Regions from separate parts of the Terrabacter sp. NPDC000476 genome, predicted to be linked through region 2. Evidence: riboswitches for the same ligand, from Rfam matches in the RefSeq annotation. Region 2 holds a riboswitch; the other holds the start of a gene.

What was found. A riboswitch is a leader RNA that binds a small molecule or an ion and turns the genes downstream of it on or off. The one in region 2 is predicted to bind cyclic di-AMP.
Region 1: it holds a riboswitch for cyclic di-AMP, as region 2 does, so the genes downstream of both, ABT295_RS17790 (glycosyl hydrolase) here and ABT295_RS15930 (CHAP domain-containing protein) in region 2, are expected to answer to the same signal.

Annotation. Positions count from the first base shown of each region.
Region 1 covers NZ_JBEPDF010000003.1:381,133-388,889, reverse strand. Annotated here, with positions in the region: gene cysC (adenylyl-sulfate kinase) at 1-802, shown strand, start outside; gene ABT295_RS17795 (sulfite exporter TauE/SafE family protein) at 799-1,815, shown strand; cyclic di-AMP (ydaO/yuaA leader) riboswitch at 2,031-2,181, shown strand; gene ABT295_RS17790 (glycosyl hydrolase) at 2,188-3,129, shown strand; gene ABT295_RS17785 (hypothetical protein) at 3,242-3,562, opposite strand; gene ABT295_RS17780 (hypothetical protein) at 3,555-3,929, shown strand; gene ABT295_RS17775 (PKD domain-containing protein) at 4,025-7,757, opposite strand, start outside.
Region 2 covers NZ_JBEPDF010000002.1:749,509-757,265, reverse strand. Annotated here, with positions in the region: gene ABT295_RS15960 (zinc-dependent alcohol dehydrogenase family protein) at 24-1,040, shown strand; gene ABT295_RS15955 (alpha/beta fold hydrolase) at 1,133-1,849, shown strand; gene ABT295_RS15950 (iron chaperone) at 1,990-2,376, shown strand; gene ABT295_RS15945 (VOC family protein) at 2,381-2,788, opposite strand; gene ABT295_RS15940 (CHRD domain-containing protein) at 3,014-3,793, shown strand; gene ABT295_RS15935 (sortase domain-containing protein) at 3,809-4,612, shown strand; cyclic di-AMP (ydaO/yuaA leader) riboswitch at 4,844-5,036, shown strand; gene ABT295_RS15930 (CHAP domain-containing protein) at 5,041-5,931, shown strand; gene ABT295_RS15925 (alkene reductase) at 6,243-7,313, shown strand; gene ABT295_RS15920 (GNAT family N-acetyltransferase) at 7,681-7,757, opposite strand, start outside.

The DNA.
Region 1 (7,757 bases), on a different contig from region 2:
CGTGCTGAGGGCGGCGCTCCTCGCGACGAGCGCGACCCACCCCGACGTCACGGTCGTCGACGCCCCGATCTGGTGGCGCGACGCCGACAGCGACGCCGCCCTCGTCGCGGCCGTGGCACGCTCTGCCGGCGCACCGGTCCGCGTGCTCGCCCACACCGACCGGGCGTGGCTCGAGGCCGGGGCCGCGCTCGACCGCGGGCTCGAACCCGTGGGCCTCGACCCAGCCGTCCGCACCGTGCTGCACCGGTGGCGCCCGCCGCGCACCCGGCGCGGCGTCGTCGTCCTGCTCACGGGCCTCTCCGGGTCGGGCAAGTCGACGCTCGCCTCCGCCCTCGTCCAGCGCATCGAGAGCGAGGGCGTGCGCAGCGTCAGCCTCCTCGACGGCGACCTCGTGCGCCGGCTGCTGTCGTCCGGGCTCGGCTTCGACCGCGCCGGGCGTGACGCCAACGTGCTGCGCATCGGTTTCGTGGCCGCCGAGGTGGCCCGGCACGGCGGGATGGCCGTCTGCGCGCCCATCGCACCGTTCGCGCAGACCCGCGCCGAGGTCCGCCGGATGGTCTGCGAGGTCGGCGACTTCGTCCTCGTGCACGTCGCCACCCCGCTCGAGGTCTGCGAGCAGCGCGACCGCAAGGGCCTCTACGCCCAGGCCCGGGCCGGGTCGCTGCCGGAGTTCACCGGCATCTCGTCGCCCTACGAGGCCCCGGTCGACGCCGACCTCGTCGTGGACACGACGGGGAGCACCCTCGAGGAGTCCCTCGAGCAGATCCTCGGGCACCTGCGCGACGGAGGGTGGCTCGCATGACCCTCGACCCGCTGCTCACCATCGCCTCGCTCGGCATCGGCATCATCGTCGGCCTCACCGGCATGGGCGGTGGCGCCCTCATGACGCCGATGCTCGTGCTCTTCTTCGGGGTGCCGCCGCTCACGGCCGTCTCGAGCGACCTCGTCGCGGCCGCGGTGATGAAGCCCGTCGGGTCGATGGTGCACCTGCGGCGCGGCACGGTGAACCTCTCCCTCGTCAAGTGGCTCTGCATCGGGTCGATCCCGAGCGCCTTCGTCGGCGTGCTGATCCTCAACCGCCTCGGCTCCGGCGCCGCCGCGCAGCACTGGCTGCAGGTCGCCCTCGGGGTGGCCCTGCTGCTGGCCTCGGCCGGCCTCATCGTGCGGGCCTACCTGCGCCTGCTCGAGCGGGCGCGCCGCCTCGACGGCCGCGCCGCGCCCCTGCCGCCCGGGCCGCCCACCGTGACGGTCCGCATCTGGCAGACCGTGCTCGTGGGAGCGGTCGGCGGCATCGTCGTCGGCATGACCTCCGTCGGGTCCGGTTCGCTCATCATCATCGCCCTCATGGCGATCTACCCCACCCTCAAGGCGAGCGAGCTCGTCGGGACCGACCTGCTCCAGGCGGTGCCGCTCGTGGCCTCCGCCGCCGTCGGGCACATGCTGCTCGGCGACTTCCACCTCGACCTGACGCTGTCGCTCCTGCTCGGCTCGATCCCCGGCGTCTGGATCGGCGCCCAGCTCTCGGCGCGTGCCCCGGGCGGGCTCGTGCGCCGGGCGCTGGCCTTCGTGCTGCTCGCCTCGGCCCTCAAGCTGCTCGGGGTGCCCAACACGGCCACGGGGATCGTCCTGCTCCTCGCGCTGCTCATCGGGCCCCCGGTGTGGTTCGCCGCCCGGCGCCGCCACGGCCTGCCCGCCTTCTCCGGCCGGCTCGCGCAGCGCTCGAGCGCCGTGCCCGACAGGGCACCCGGGGCCACCTCGGAGGCCGGCACCGGGACCCGGTCGCGCGTCACGGAAGCGGGCGACGCGGCCCTCTGAGACCGCTATGACGGGAAAACGGTGTGATCCGCGTCACATCTGCTCCCAGCCTTCGGGGACCCCGCTCCTGAGCACGGCCGCGTGCTCAGGACGGCCCCTCCCGCCGGTCGCGGGGCGCTGACCGGATCGTCCGGATTGCTGCCATCTGCCCGTTCCCATCGGACCTGTCGTGACCTGTCCCCGTGTGCAGGGGTCCGCTAGGGTTCCGTTCGCCTTCACACACATCGCCTAATCCCGGAGCCCTCGAGGCCTCCCGGGAGCCGGGGACCCACCGTTCCCTCGGGGTGAATCAGGAGCCTGCTCCTGTAGGGCGCCATCCGGCCCGAACCCGTCAGCTAACCCGGTCGGCAGCCTAGGAGACCTGGAGCAGACATGCGCACCACCCCTCGCTTCGCCCTGCCCGCGCGCAGATCCCCCCACCGGTTCACCGTCGCCGCCCTCGGCCTCGCCGCGGCCGGCTCCCTCGTGGCCACCCTCGCCGTGCCGGCGCAGGCCGCCACGGCGACCGCGCTGCCCGGCGGCAAGATCTACGCCGGCGCCGTCGGCGACACGGCCACCCTCGCCAGCAAGACCGGGACGACCGTCGGCGTCCACGGCTACGGCAACTTCGAGGGCAGCGTGCCCACGGGCCGGATGCTGACCGCGAACAGCTCGTCGAACTGGAAGACCGTCGCCGCGGCCAAGCCCGGCACGGCGATCTACAACAACATCGTGCGCTGGGCGACGACGATCAAGTCGCGCGGCAGCCTCACCCTCTTCGCCTACAGCCACGAGCCCGAGCTCACCTCGAAGACCGGCCTCGGCACGGCGACCGACTTCAAGGCGGCCTACGCCCGCGTCGTGACGATCTTCCGCCAGCAGGGCGTCACGAACGCGCGCTTCGTGCTCCAGCTGACCGACTGGTCGTTCCGCACCAGCACGTCCGACCGGATGTATGCCGGCAAGTGGTACCCGGGCGACGCCTACGTCGACGTCATCGGTGCCGACGCCTACAACTGGTACACGTGCGGCGAGGGCCGGGGCAAGTGGGTCGAGCTGAGCACGATCATCAGCCCCCTCCTCGCCTTCGGCAAGGCGCACGGCAAGCTCGTGGCGCTCCCCGAGTTTGGGGTCACGAAGGACTCCCGACGCGCCACGTGGCTCACGAACGCGAAGAACTACCTCATCGCGAACGAGAGCTGGTTCGCGGCCGCGTACTACTTCAACCACCCGCCGACGAACAAGAACAACCTCGACTGCGTGTGGAACCTCAGCACCTCGGCCGAGTACTCCGCTTACGGGTCGCTGCTGAAGAACGTCAACTTCGCCTACTGACGGGCGAATCCGGCTCCGGCCCCGCGCGCTCCCTCCGAGTGCACGGGGCCGGTCGCGTCGTCGGACGCCGACAGGCCCTGCCGCTCGTGCGGCAGGGCCTGTCGGCGGCCGCTCAGAACGTGACGCGGTAGCAGCCCGTGTCGGCGCCCGCGGTGAACTCCAGGCGCCAGCTGCCGCGGTCGCGCACCGGGAGCGCGACGCGGTAGTAGTACCACGTGTCGGCCTGCTCGACCTGGGTCGAGGACACGGTCCGCACGGCCCCGGTCGGCGACGTCGCCTTGAGCCGGACGCCGGGCATCGCGGCACCGTCGGCGGGCACGACGTAGAAGCTGACCTCGGCGCCGTTGACCGCGCCCTTGGCGACGGCGGCCCGGGCCTGCGCGAAGTTGCCGACCGCCAGCGATCCGGAGCGGACGTCCGTCTGCGTGCCCACGGTCGCGCAGGACGACGACGCGCTGCCCGGCAAGCGGTTCAGCACCGAGGTCTGGTCACCGGCCGCAGCCACCCCCGGGCCCGCCACCGGCTTGGTCGGCGCCGGGGTGGCAGGTGCCGTCGGCCTCGTGCCCGGTCGCGTGGCCGGGGCCGACGACGGCGCCGGCTCGGTGGCCGACGCCGCACCGTCCGGCCGCCCGGTCGCGGTCGTGCCAGCGGCCACGGGCGTGCCTGCCGGTGTGGACGACGCCGGGCCGCCGGCTGCGGCCACGGCGTCGCCCGCCGTGCTGCTGCACCCGGTGAGCAGCGCGAGTGCCGCCACCGGGACCAGGGCCGAGGCGACGGCCGACCGACGTGTGACTCGCTGAGCTCTCATGCTGCGTCCCCCCGACGTCTGGTGCTGTTCACGGAGAAGAGGTGCCGGGGAGCGCCCGCCTGGGCGGGCACCCCCCGGCACCGGTGGTCACGACTGCCCGAAGGCGATCGACCACATGACCTCACGGTCGGACTTGTTGACCGTCGTGGCGGTCACCCCGGCGGACGTGCCGCCCGACGTGACGACCGCACCCGGGTCGGCCGTGAGCGACTCGTAGCGGTAGGCACCGCTCGGGTCCTCGAGGTGGTCACGCACGACCATGCCCGAGGGCAGGGTCCACGGCGACACCGCCGACGTCAGGCCGGCCCAGTGCGACACGACCCAGTCACCCGCCGAGACCGCGATCGCGGGCGTCGTGTGCGAGCTCTGCCCCACGTCGACCGCGCTCACCGCACGCACGCTGGTGGCGTCCGCACCGCGGTAGACCGCGAGGTCGAGCGTGCCGAGCCGGTAGGTGCTCGGGTCGTCGAACCGCACCGTCTTGCCCACGTCCGCCGCGTCGGCGCTCTTGCGCCACACGGTCGAGGTGACCGAGCCGTTGGTGACCGTCGCCACCTGGGTCCAGCCGGTCACGCCGGTCGGCCCCGAGAAGGTGGCCACCGTCGGTCGCGAGAACATCAGGAGCATCAGGTCACCGGCCTGGGTCCCCGTCGGCACCGCCGCGGCCTTGAACTTGGCCGCGCCGGGAGCCGAGTGGTTCGCCCCGACGAACGTCGTGCTGCTCGAGGGCACCGTCACGACGACGTCCTTCGTCAGCGTGCCGGTGGCGCCCTTGTCGTCGGTCACCGTCAGCTTCACCGAGTAGGTCCCCGACGGGGCATACGGGTGCGAGGGCGTCTTGCCCGAGCCCGTGCTGCCGTCACCGAAGTCCCACGCGTACGAGGCGATCGTGCCGTCCGAGTCGCTCGACGCCGAGGCGTCGAAGCCGCACGTCGCACCGGAGCACGACGACCCGAACGCCGCCGTCGGCGCCTGGTTGACCGGGACCGTCACGACGACGTCCTTCGTCAGCGTGCCGGTGGCACCCTTGTCGTCGGTCACCGTCAGCTTCACCGAGTAGGTCCCCGACGCGGCATACGGGTGCGAGGGCGTCTTGCCCGAGCCCGTGCTGCCGTCACCGAAGTCCCACGCGTACGAGGCGATCGTGCCGTCCGAGTCGCTCGACGCCGAGGCGTCGAAGCCGCACGTCGCACCGGAGCACGACGACCCGAACGCCGCCGTCGGCGCCTGGTTGACCGGGACCGTCACGACGACGTCCTTCGTCAGCGTGCCGGTGGCACGCTTGTCGTCGGTCACCGTCAGCTTCACCGAGTAGGTCCCCGAGGCGGCATACGGGTGCGAGGGCGTCTTGCCCGAGCCCGTGCTGCCGTCACCGAAGTCCCACGCGTACGAGGCGATCGTGCCGTCCGAGTCGCTCGACGCCGAGGCGTCGAAGCCGCACGTCGCACCGGAGCACGACGACCCGAACGCCGCCTTGGGCGCCTGGTTGAGGGGCGGCCCGGCGAAGAGGAACATCGACCGGCTCGACCACGACGTGCCGTCGACCGCGGGGCCGCTGATCGCGACCGGGCTCCCCGTGACGGACGCCCCGTCCCAGCCCGCCTTGTAGAGCGTGCTGTCGGTGCGCGAGGCGAAGTACACGCTGTCTCCGGCCACGAAGATGCCACGCACGTTGCGCAGGTCGACGGAGCTGGGGGCGACGTTCGTGCGCTCGTCGACGATCCCGCTGTCGGGCGAGAACCAGCGCCAGAAGAGCCGGCTGTCACCGTAGAGCGTGTAGTAGAGCCGACCTGCGTTGTAGAACATGCCGGTCAGGTTCGGGATCTGCCCGTAGAGCGTCGGCAGGTTGCCGTCGAACGTGCCACCGAGGTGGTTGTCGACCGTCGCCCAGGCCGGGTCGTGGTACGGGTTGATCTGCACCGCGGGCCCCCACGTCGTGCCCGTGAAGGTGCGCGAGTAGAGGTAGCCGTCGGTCTGCGCGTAGAACACCTTGTTGCCGACCATGAAGGCGCCCCGCGTGTTCGACCACGCGATGCCACCGTCGGCGGCGGGCTCCGGTGCGGACGAGGCAGCCGTCGCGGTGAGACCGACGCGGCTGAGCGTGTCGGACGCCGCAGGCGGCGGCGTCGGGACACCGGCCCGGACGATCTCGATGCCGTTGACGAGCGGGTTCTCCACGACGTGCGTGAAGTCGAGCGTCACCTGGCCGCTGGCCGGCACCGTGAGGTTGATGGACTTCATCGTCCCCTTCTGGTCACCGACGTCGCCCACGATGTCGTAGTTCGTCAGCCAGGGGCTGCCGTTCGCGCTGACGCTGAAGACGCGCGATCCGACGGCGCTGGTGCACCCGCAGCGGTTGGCGAGGTAGAGCCGCACCTGCACGTCCGTGCCCGCCGCGATCGGGAACGTCCACCGCATCTCGTTGGCGTCGCCCGGGTCCCACCGCTCGCTGTCGAAGATCGACGACGGGGTCGAGCTCGGCACCGACGGGTCGATCGCCGCGCCGCTGCCCCAGCCGGCCGCGTTGCTGCCGTCGTTGTGCAGCGGGCTCGAGCCGCTGTCGTCGGCCCAGTCGGGACCGTTGTCGATGGCGGCGATCGCGCCGCCACCGGCGTTGACGCGGTACAGCACGTTGGTGCTCGTGGCGCCGCCGACCGGACCGCCCATGAAGACGCTGCCCGGGAGGGCGCCGACGTTCGTCTGCGCGAGCTGCGCGCCACCCGCGTACGGGAAGAGCGCGATCTTCTTGCGGAGGTAGCGGAAGTTGCCGACGTAGTCGGTGTTCGAGCCGATCCACAGGCCCTCGGAGGTCGCCAGGACGGCGTAGACCGCCTTGCCCGGGGGGTTGCGTCCCGGATTCCACTGCAGCGGACGGCCGCTCACGGGGTCGAGCGCCACGAGGCCGGGCCGCGGCACGGCGCCGGGGCCGGGGGTGTCACTGCCGTAGGGGTTGTTGCCCCACCGCTGGTGACCGCCGACGTAGACCGCGTTGTCGGTGATCTCGGTGCCCCACATCGTGTCGCCGCCGGTCTCGCTGACCCACGTCGGCTGGATGTCGGAGCCCGTCGCGTACGTCTCGAAGCGAGCTGCGGCGTCGCACAACGTGTTCGCGACGCCACCTCCCGTCGCCGCGACGACGAAGTACGAGCCGTCGGGCGAGTACGACACGCCACGGACGTACGAGTCGAAGGCCCAGTTGAAGCAGTAGGGGTTGTAGCGGTTGGTCTGCCAGTCGGGCGTCACGACCGCCGTCGCACCGGTCGTCGTGATCTGCGCGACCTGGTCACGGTCGAGGCCGTCGGCCGTGCGGAAGTTGCCGATCGCGACGATGCGGTCGCCGGACGGGCTGACGTCGAGGTTCCACGGTCCGACCGGGCCCTGGGCTCCGCTGCCCGTGTTGTTGTGGTGGCCGGCGAACTGGATGTTCATCCACGTGTGGTCGACGGCTCCGGTGGTCGCGTTGAGCGCGGCGATGCCGGCGTGGGCCCGCCCTCCCACCACGGTGAAGTTGCCGGCGACGACGAGGCGGTTGCCCACCTTGACCATGTCGTTGATGTTGCCCCAGGAGCCGAAGCCCGGGGTGACGAAGGAGCTCACGACGGTGCCGCTCGTCAGGTTGACGAGCGCGACGTTCTTGATCGCCGCGGTGCCCACCTGCGTGAAGCTGCCACCGACGTAGGCCGTGTCGGTCGTCGGGCCGGGCACGATGGAGTCGACCTCGCCGTTGAAGGCGAGGTTGAAGCCGGAGAGTGCGCCGGTGCTCGGGTTGAAGACGGCCACCCGGCTGCGGGCCTGGCCGTTGACGCTCGTGAAGTTGCCA
Region 2 (7,757 bases):
CGGGCGGGACGAGGATGAGGGTCATGCGCGCGACGACGATCCATGCCCCCGGTGACATCCGCCTCTCCGAGGTGCCGGACCCCACGATCGAGGAGCCCACCGACGCGATCGTGCGCGTCGTCGCGGGCTGCATCTGCGGCTCCGACCTCTGGCCCTACCGCGGCGCGAACCCCATCGAGGCCGGCTCGACCATCGGTCACGAGGCGGTCGGCGTCGTCGAGGAGGTCGGCTCCGAGGTCAGCACGGTCCGCAAGGGCGACTTCGTCGTCATCCCCTTCGTCCACTGCGACAACACCTGCCCGCACTGCCTCGCCGGCATGACCTCGGTCTGCGACCACCAGGGCTGGACCGAGAGCGGCCAGGCCGAGCTCGTCCGCGTCAACCAGGCCGACGGCAGCCTCGTCGCCACCGACGGCATGCCCGACGACGCGCTCATCCCGTCGCTGCTCACCCTCGCCGACGTCATGGCCACCGGCTGGCACGCCGCCGTCTCGTCCCGCGTCGCCCCGGGTGGCACCGCCGTCGTCATCGGCGACGGGGCCGTCGGGCTGTGCGGGGTGCTCGCCGCCCGCGAGCTCGGCGCCGAGAAGATCGTCGCGATGTCGCGGCACGAGCCGCGCCAGGCGATCGCCCGGGCCTTCGGCGCCACGCACGTCGTCGCCGAGCGCGACGACGCCGGCGTCGAGGCCGTCATGGAGCTCACCGGTGGCGTCGGCGCGGACTCGGTGCTCGAGTGCGTCGGCACCGACCAGTCGATGAAGACCGCCTTCCGCATCGGCCGGCCCGGCTCGACCGTCGGCTTCGTCGGCGCACCCCACGGCGTCGAGCTGCCGGTGCGCCAGATGTTCGTGCGCAACGTCGGCCTCGCCGGCGGCATGGCCCCGGTACGCACCTACCTGCCCGACCTGCTGAAGCGCGTCCTCGACGGCCGCATCGACCCGGGCCGGGTCTTCGACCTCACGCTCCCGCTCGACGAGGTGGCCGAGGGCTACCGCGCGATGGACGAGCGCCGGGCGATCAAGGTGCTCCTGCGCCCCTGATCGTCGCGCGGGGTAAGGGGGCGGCATGACCCCACCCCGTTCCGATCCAGCCGCCGAGCCATCCGCCGAGCCGTCGGGACCGAACACCCGGTGTGAGCGCTGAGACCGACGTGACGGCATACGACACCCCGACGCGCACGCACGCGCGACTCGTCGACACGACGGCCCCGAAGCGGCCACGTGGCGTCGCGCTCGTGCTCCACGGCGGCGCGGCACGCCAGCGGCCGGCGCGCGTCAGCCCCACCCAGCTGTCCGTGCTGCGGATGGTGCCCGTCGCGGGTCGCCTCGCCGTCGCCGGCCGCGGCGAGCTCGCGGTGCAGCGGCTGCTCAACTCGAGCCGCGGCTGGGACGCGGAGCACACGCCCGTCGACGACGTGCGCTGGGCGCTGCGGCAGGTGGCCGAGCGCTGGGGCGCCCACGTTCCCGTATGCCTCATCGGCCACTCGCTCGGCGGCCGGGCCGCGCTGCTGGCCGCGGATGCGGACCAGGCCGTCAGCGCCGTCGCCCTCAACCCCTGGCTGCACCCGACCGAGGGCCGCATCGACCTCACCGGGCGCGACGTGCTCGTCGTCCACGGTGACGAGGACCGCGTGGCACCGCCGGCGCACGCCGCCGCGGTCGCGCGCGACCTCGCCCGCACGGCCCGGATCGGCTTCGTCTCCGTCAGGGGCGCCAAGCACGCGATGCTGCGGCGGGGGCACGTCTTCGAGCGGCTGGCCGCCGACTTCGCCGTGTCGACCCTGCTCGACCGCCCCGCGAACGGGATCGTGGCGCGGGTCCTGGCCGGGGAGGGGTGGCTGGAGGCCTGAGCTGTTCCTTCTCGCCACTGTTTTGCGTAGGTTTGTCACCAAGAATCAAGATTGAACGTTTTTCTTTTGCTGTATCCGTGTGAGCCCCATACAGTCGAAGGACCCCGCGACCGGTCCCGACACAGAAGTGAGGACCTGGCTTGGCACCGAGATTCGCGTCAGTCGATGACTACATCGCCTCCTACGACGAGGAGACGCGGACTCAGCTCGCCGGTGTACGGGACGCCATCCGCGAGGTTGCACCCCAGGCCGGGGAGAAGATCAGCTACGGGATGGCCTCGTTCACCCTCGACGGCAAGCCGCTCATCTACTACGCAGGCTGGAAGAACCACGTCGGGCTCTACCCGGTGCCGACCGGCGACGAGGACTTCGAGGAGGCGATCGGGCCCTACCGCCGGTCCAAGGACACGGTGCGCTTCCCGATCAGCCGGCCGGTCCCGCTCGAGCTGATCGGCGAGATCACCGAGCTGTGCCTCGAGCGCCGACGGGCCCGCGCTGCCGCAGAGGCCGACGAGGCGGCCTCCTGAGGGCTCAGCCCTCGTCCGAGCCGGCGGGTGCGCTCTCGATGACCGACAGGACGTTGCCTGCCGGGTCGGTGAACCAGGCGATGAGCGGCCCACCCTTGCGGAACACGCCCTGCGCATCGGTCTCCATCGGCGTGCCCTCGTAGCGCTCGAAGACGACGCCGCGCCCGGTCAGCTCGCCGACGGTCGCCGCGACGTCGTCGACGGGGAAGTTGAGGATCGTGAAGCTCGCCGGGACGTGGTTCGGCTTCGGGTAGACGAGCACGGGCCGCTCGCCGCCCTCGGCCGCGAGGTGCAGCGTCAGCATGCCGTTCGCCTCGGTGACGGTGAGGCCGAGCGTGTCGGCATAGAAGGTGCGGGCCGCGTCGACGTCGTCGACGGAGAAGCCGCTGAACGCGTGGGAGCTCTCGAGCACGGTGGCGCTCCTCGGTCTCGGTGGTGCACGGGGACGCCGGTGGTCCCGACACCTCCCAGTGAAGCCCGATCGGCGACGCGATGGTGCGCCACCGCGAACTTTTTTCGGTGGAACCCCAATCCAGCCGTGCAGCGGCGGCGAACCCCACGCCGGAGACGGTCGACGACGACCCCGTCTGAAGCAGCGATGGACGGCTCTTGTCTCCTCGTCAAGGAGGAAGAACAGATGCGCACCACCACCACTCGGATCGCCGGCGCCACCCTCGCGGCCGGCGCCGCCATGGCCCTCAGCATCGGGCCGGCCTTCGCGGCCGACGCCTGGGTCAGCGCCAACCTCAAGCCCGTCGCGGGCAGCGACGTCGCCGGCAGCGGCACCGCCATGGTCGAGGTCGACGGCAACCGGATCACCGTGACGATGGCGGCGAACGGCCTGCTGCCCGACAACCCGCACGCGGCCCACATCCACTTCGGGGCCGAGGCCCGCCACGAGTGCCCGGTCCTGTCCGACGACAAGAACGGCGACGGCCACCTCAACACCACCGAGGGCGGACCGGCCTACGGCGACATCGTCGTCTCGCTGACGAAGACCGGCGACACGAGCCCCAAGTCGGGCCTCGCGATCGACCGCTTCGACACCGCGCCCGGCGGCAAGCTGACCTACCAGCGCGGCAGCATCAAGGTCTCCGACGCCGTCGCGACGGCCATCTCGGCCGGCCAGTCCGTCGTCGTCATCCACGGCGTCGACCACAACAAGGACGGCAAGTACTCCGGCGCCACCAAGAGCGACCTCGACCCGAAGCTGCCCACCGAGGCCACCGACCCGGCCCTCTGCGGCGCCCTGCGCGTGGCCCCGGCCGGCGGCATGCACACCGGTGGCGGCCTGCCGACCGACACCCTGAAGAGCGGCGGTACGAACGACGCGCTCCTGCTCGTCGGTGGCGGCGCGCTCGTCGCGGCCCTCGGCTCCGGCGCCTTCGCGGCCCGTCGCGCGCGGTCGCGCGCCTGATCGGCCGGATCCACCATGCCTGAGCTCACCGAACCGACGCCCCGCCGCACCACCTTCCGTGGTGCGGCCGGGGTGGCGGCCGCAGCGACCGTGATCCTGCTCGTCGTCGGGGTCGTCGCGCTGGTGCTCGGGCTCCGCGGGACGTCCGGCCCGCCGCAGCCCGCGGCGGCCGGCGTCCCGACGGCCAGCACGACGACGGGCCCGACCCAGAGCACTCCGACGGCCCAGAGCACTCCGACGACCGAGAGCACGACCCGCACGCCGGGCACGCAGACCTCCGGCCCGTCGGCGTCCCCCGGTCAGGGCGGGACACCGGCGGGCGGGACACCGGCGGACGGGACCGGCATCGGGCCCTTCCTCGAGGCGTCCGCCCTCACCTCGATCGAGATCCCGTCGATCGGGGTGCGCTCGAGCGACTTCGTGCCGTTGCACGTGCAGGGCGACGGGACCATCTCGGTGCCCGGGACCGCCCAGGAGGTCGGGCTCTACGACGGCGGACCCACCCCGGGCCAGCTCGGGCCGGCGGTCGTCGCGGCCCACGTCGACACCCCGTCGGGCGTTCCCGGCATCTTCGCCGAGCTCCGCAAGGTCGAGGTCGGCGACGTCGTCAAGGTGTCGCGCAAGGACGGCACGCACCTGACCTTCACGGTCGACCGGGTGCAGAGCTACCGCAAGTCGAGCTTCCCGACGGAGGCCGTCTACAAGGGCGACTTCACGCGTTCGGAGATCCGGCTCGTCACGTGCGGCGGCCCGACCGACGCGCGCAACGAGTACCGCGACAACGTCGTCGTCTTCGGCCACCTCACCTCGGGCGCCTGACGCGCCGTCCCACGCCGTGGACGCAGCGGACGCTGTGACGTGCGTCTCAATCCAGACCGGCCCTGGCAACGGTAAAGGGCTGGTCAAGTGCCTCAAAGCCGACATTCACGGCTGAGCACGGCGCGACACCGTTACCTTGGCGTGACTTTTGCCAGTTGATTCGTCTACAGTTCCGGGAGTCCGGCCACCGGTCGGACTCTCGTGAGGCGGACCGCCTAGTCCTGTCACCGCCTTCCGGGAGAGCACAGACCTTGTGACAGGAGCGGAGGAACCACACGTTTCTCCGGGCGTCCGGCGCAACGACTTCGGACGTCCTTGGGGTGAAGTCTTTCCACCGGGTCGCGACTCGCTCGCTCCCCGGCCACGGACCGGGCACCTTTCCGCCCGAACCCGACAGCTAACTTCGTAGGCGCGGAGAGGTAGAACCCGTGAACCACGAGACCACCCGCGGGCGCCACCGGGCGCCGGGCCGTCACAATCCCCTCAACGAACTCAAGCTCCTCGCCCGCGAGTCGGCCCAGCCGGCCATGAAGGGCGCGGCCGTCGTCGCCGCGACCGGTGGGCTCGTCGCCACCTTCGCGAACCCCGCGAGCGCCGACACCGTCTCGGCGGCCAACGGCGCGGTCGCCGCCGCCGGCGTCGAGGCAGCCCCGGCCGCGGTCGGCCCGGCCACCGCGGCCGCCAGCACGACCACCGCGCCGAGCGCCCTGTCGAAGATCGGCTTCGCGCCGGCCGTGCAGCAGGCGATCGCCAAGCGCACGCCCACCAAGGTGCGCGTGATCGAGGACGTGCAGGTCAAGGAGCAGCGCGCGGCCGCCAAGGCTGAGAAGGCCGCCAAGAAGGCCGCTGCCGAGCGCAAGGCCGCCCAGCGCGCCTCGCGCGACCTGACGCGTCGCAGCCTGACGCAGAGCACGTCGTCGTCGAAGTCGAGCAGCAACGACTACACGCCGAGCGCCTCCTCGGGCTCGCACTCCTCGCGCAACTGGGCCACCCGTGGCCAGTGCACGTGGGGCGCCCTCAACAAGTGGTACCAGTCCGAGGGCTACTACCCCGGCGGCTGGACCGGCAACGCCATGGCCTGGGCCTCGGGCGCCGCGAGCGCCGGCTACACCGTGAGCGGCACGCCGCGCGCGCGCTCGATCCTCGTCATGCAGCCCGGCGTCCACGGCTCCTCGAGCGTGGGCCACGTCGGCTGGGTGACCGCCGTCAACGGCAACGAGGTGACCATCGTCGAGATGAACGCCCTCGCCGGCCCGTACAACTACAACACCCGCACGCTGACCGACCAGGGCGGCATGCGCTACATCTACGCACCGTGACCCGCACGGTCTGACGCGGTCCCGCGCGTCCTGACCGGTCTCACGCGTTCCACGAAGGGGAGGATGCCACCGGCGTCCTCCCCTTCGTCGTGCCCCGGTGCGGCGGGACCCACCCGGGCGCACGCGGACGCGGTCCCAGGCACCCGGCATACGGCGGCGTGGCGCGCACCACACGGGCCCCGAGGAATGCGCGGCGACGGGTCGGACTTGTCTTTCGGGTAGGTGGTTGAAGGCTCTACCAGTCCGGTGGGCCCCATCACGTGAGTGACCACCCCGCACGACCGTCGTCCGCGACAGTGAGGAGCAGGCCAGTGTCCACGGCCTTCGAGAGCATCCGCATCGGCCGCTGGGACCTCCCCCAGCGTTTCGTCATGGCACCGCTGACGCGCAACCGCGCCGGTGAGGGCCAGGCGCCCACCGAGCTCAACGCCGAGTACTACGGCCAGCGCGCGAGCGCGGGCCTCATCATCACCGAGGGCACCCAGCCCAGCGCCGTCGGCCAGGGCTACCTCGACACCCCCGGCATGCACTCCGACGAGCAGGTCGCCGGCTGGCGCCTCGTCGCCGACGCCGTGCACGCGGGTGGCGGCCACGTCGTCGTCCAGCTCATGCACGCCGGCCGCATCGCGCACCCCGACAACAAGGGCGGGCTCGAGAGCGTCGCCCCGAGCGCCATCGCCGCGCCGGGCGAGATCGTGACCGCGAACGGCCAGCAGCCGTATGTCGTCCCGCGCGCCCTCGAGACCGAGGAGATCCCCGCGCTCGTGGCGGAGTTCGTGCACGCCGCCCGCCAGGCCGTCGCCGCCGGGCTCGACGGCGTCGAGGTGCACGCGGCCAACGGCTACCTGCCGCACCAGTTCCTCGCACCGAGCAGCAACCAGCGCACCGACGCCTACGGGGGCTCGCCCGAGAACCGCGCCCGCCTGACGATCGAGATCACCAAGGCCGTGGCTGAGGCCATCGGCGCCGACCGCGTCGGCATCCGCGTCTCGCCCGCGCACAACATCCAGGGCGTGCTCGAGCAGGACGAGGCCGACACCGCGGCGACGTACGAGGCGCTCGTCGAGGGCATCGCCCCGCTGGGCCTGGCCTACCTCAGCATCCTCGGCGACCCGGAGGCCGACGTCGTGCGCGACCTGCGCAAGCGCTTCGGCGGCCCGGTCATCCTCAACAGCGGCTTCGGCTCGGTGACCCAGCTTGCCGACGTCGAGGACATTCTCGAGCGCGACCTTGGCGACCTCGTCGCGGTCGGTCGCGAGTTCCTCGCCAACCCCGACCTCGTGCGGCGCTGGCGCGAGGGTGCCCCGCTCAACGAGCCGAACCCCGACACCTTCTACGGCGGCGGCGCCGAGGGCTACACGGACTACCCGACCCTGCCCTGACGCACCCGTCGAGCGAGCGCCCCGTTGCAGACCACCTGCGGCGGGGCGCTCGCTCGTCGCGGCGGCGGGCCGGCACTCCCGATGCGCGGGCCACGCCAACCCAGCCAGGGCGCACTTCCCGCGCGATCCACGCTCGATTCGGCACGCCAACCCAGCCAAGGCGAACTTCCCGCGCGATCCACGCTCGATTCGGCACGCCAACCCAGCCAAGGCGGACCTCCCGCGCGATCCAGGCTCGATGCGCCACGCCAACCCAGCCAAGGCGGACCTCCCGCGCGATCCAGGCTCGTGACGCCACGCCAACCCAGCCAGGGCGGACTTGCTGCGGCGGAATCGGGGGCAGGGGCGCTCACTCGATGGGCACGGGTCAGACGAGCGGGGGCGTGTCCCCGCCCTCGGGGACCGGGCCTCCCAAGGCGCGCTGCACCCACGTCACGTCGCGCC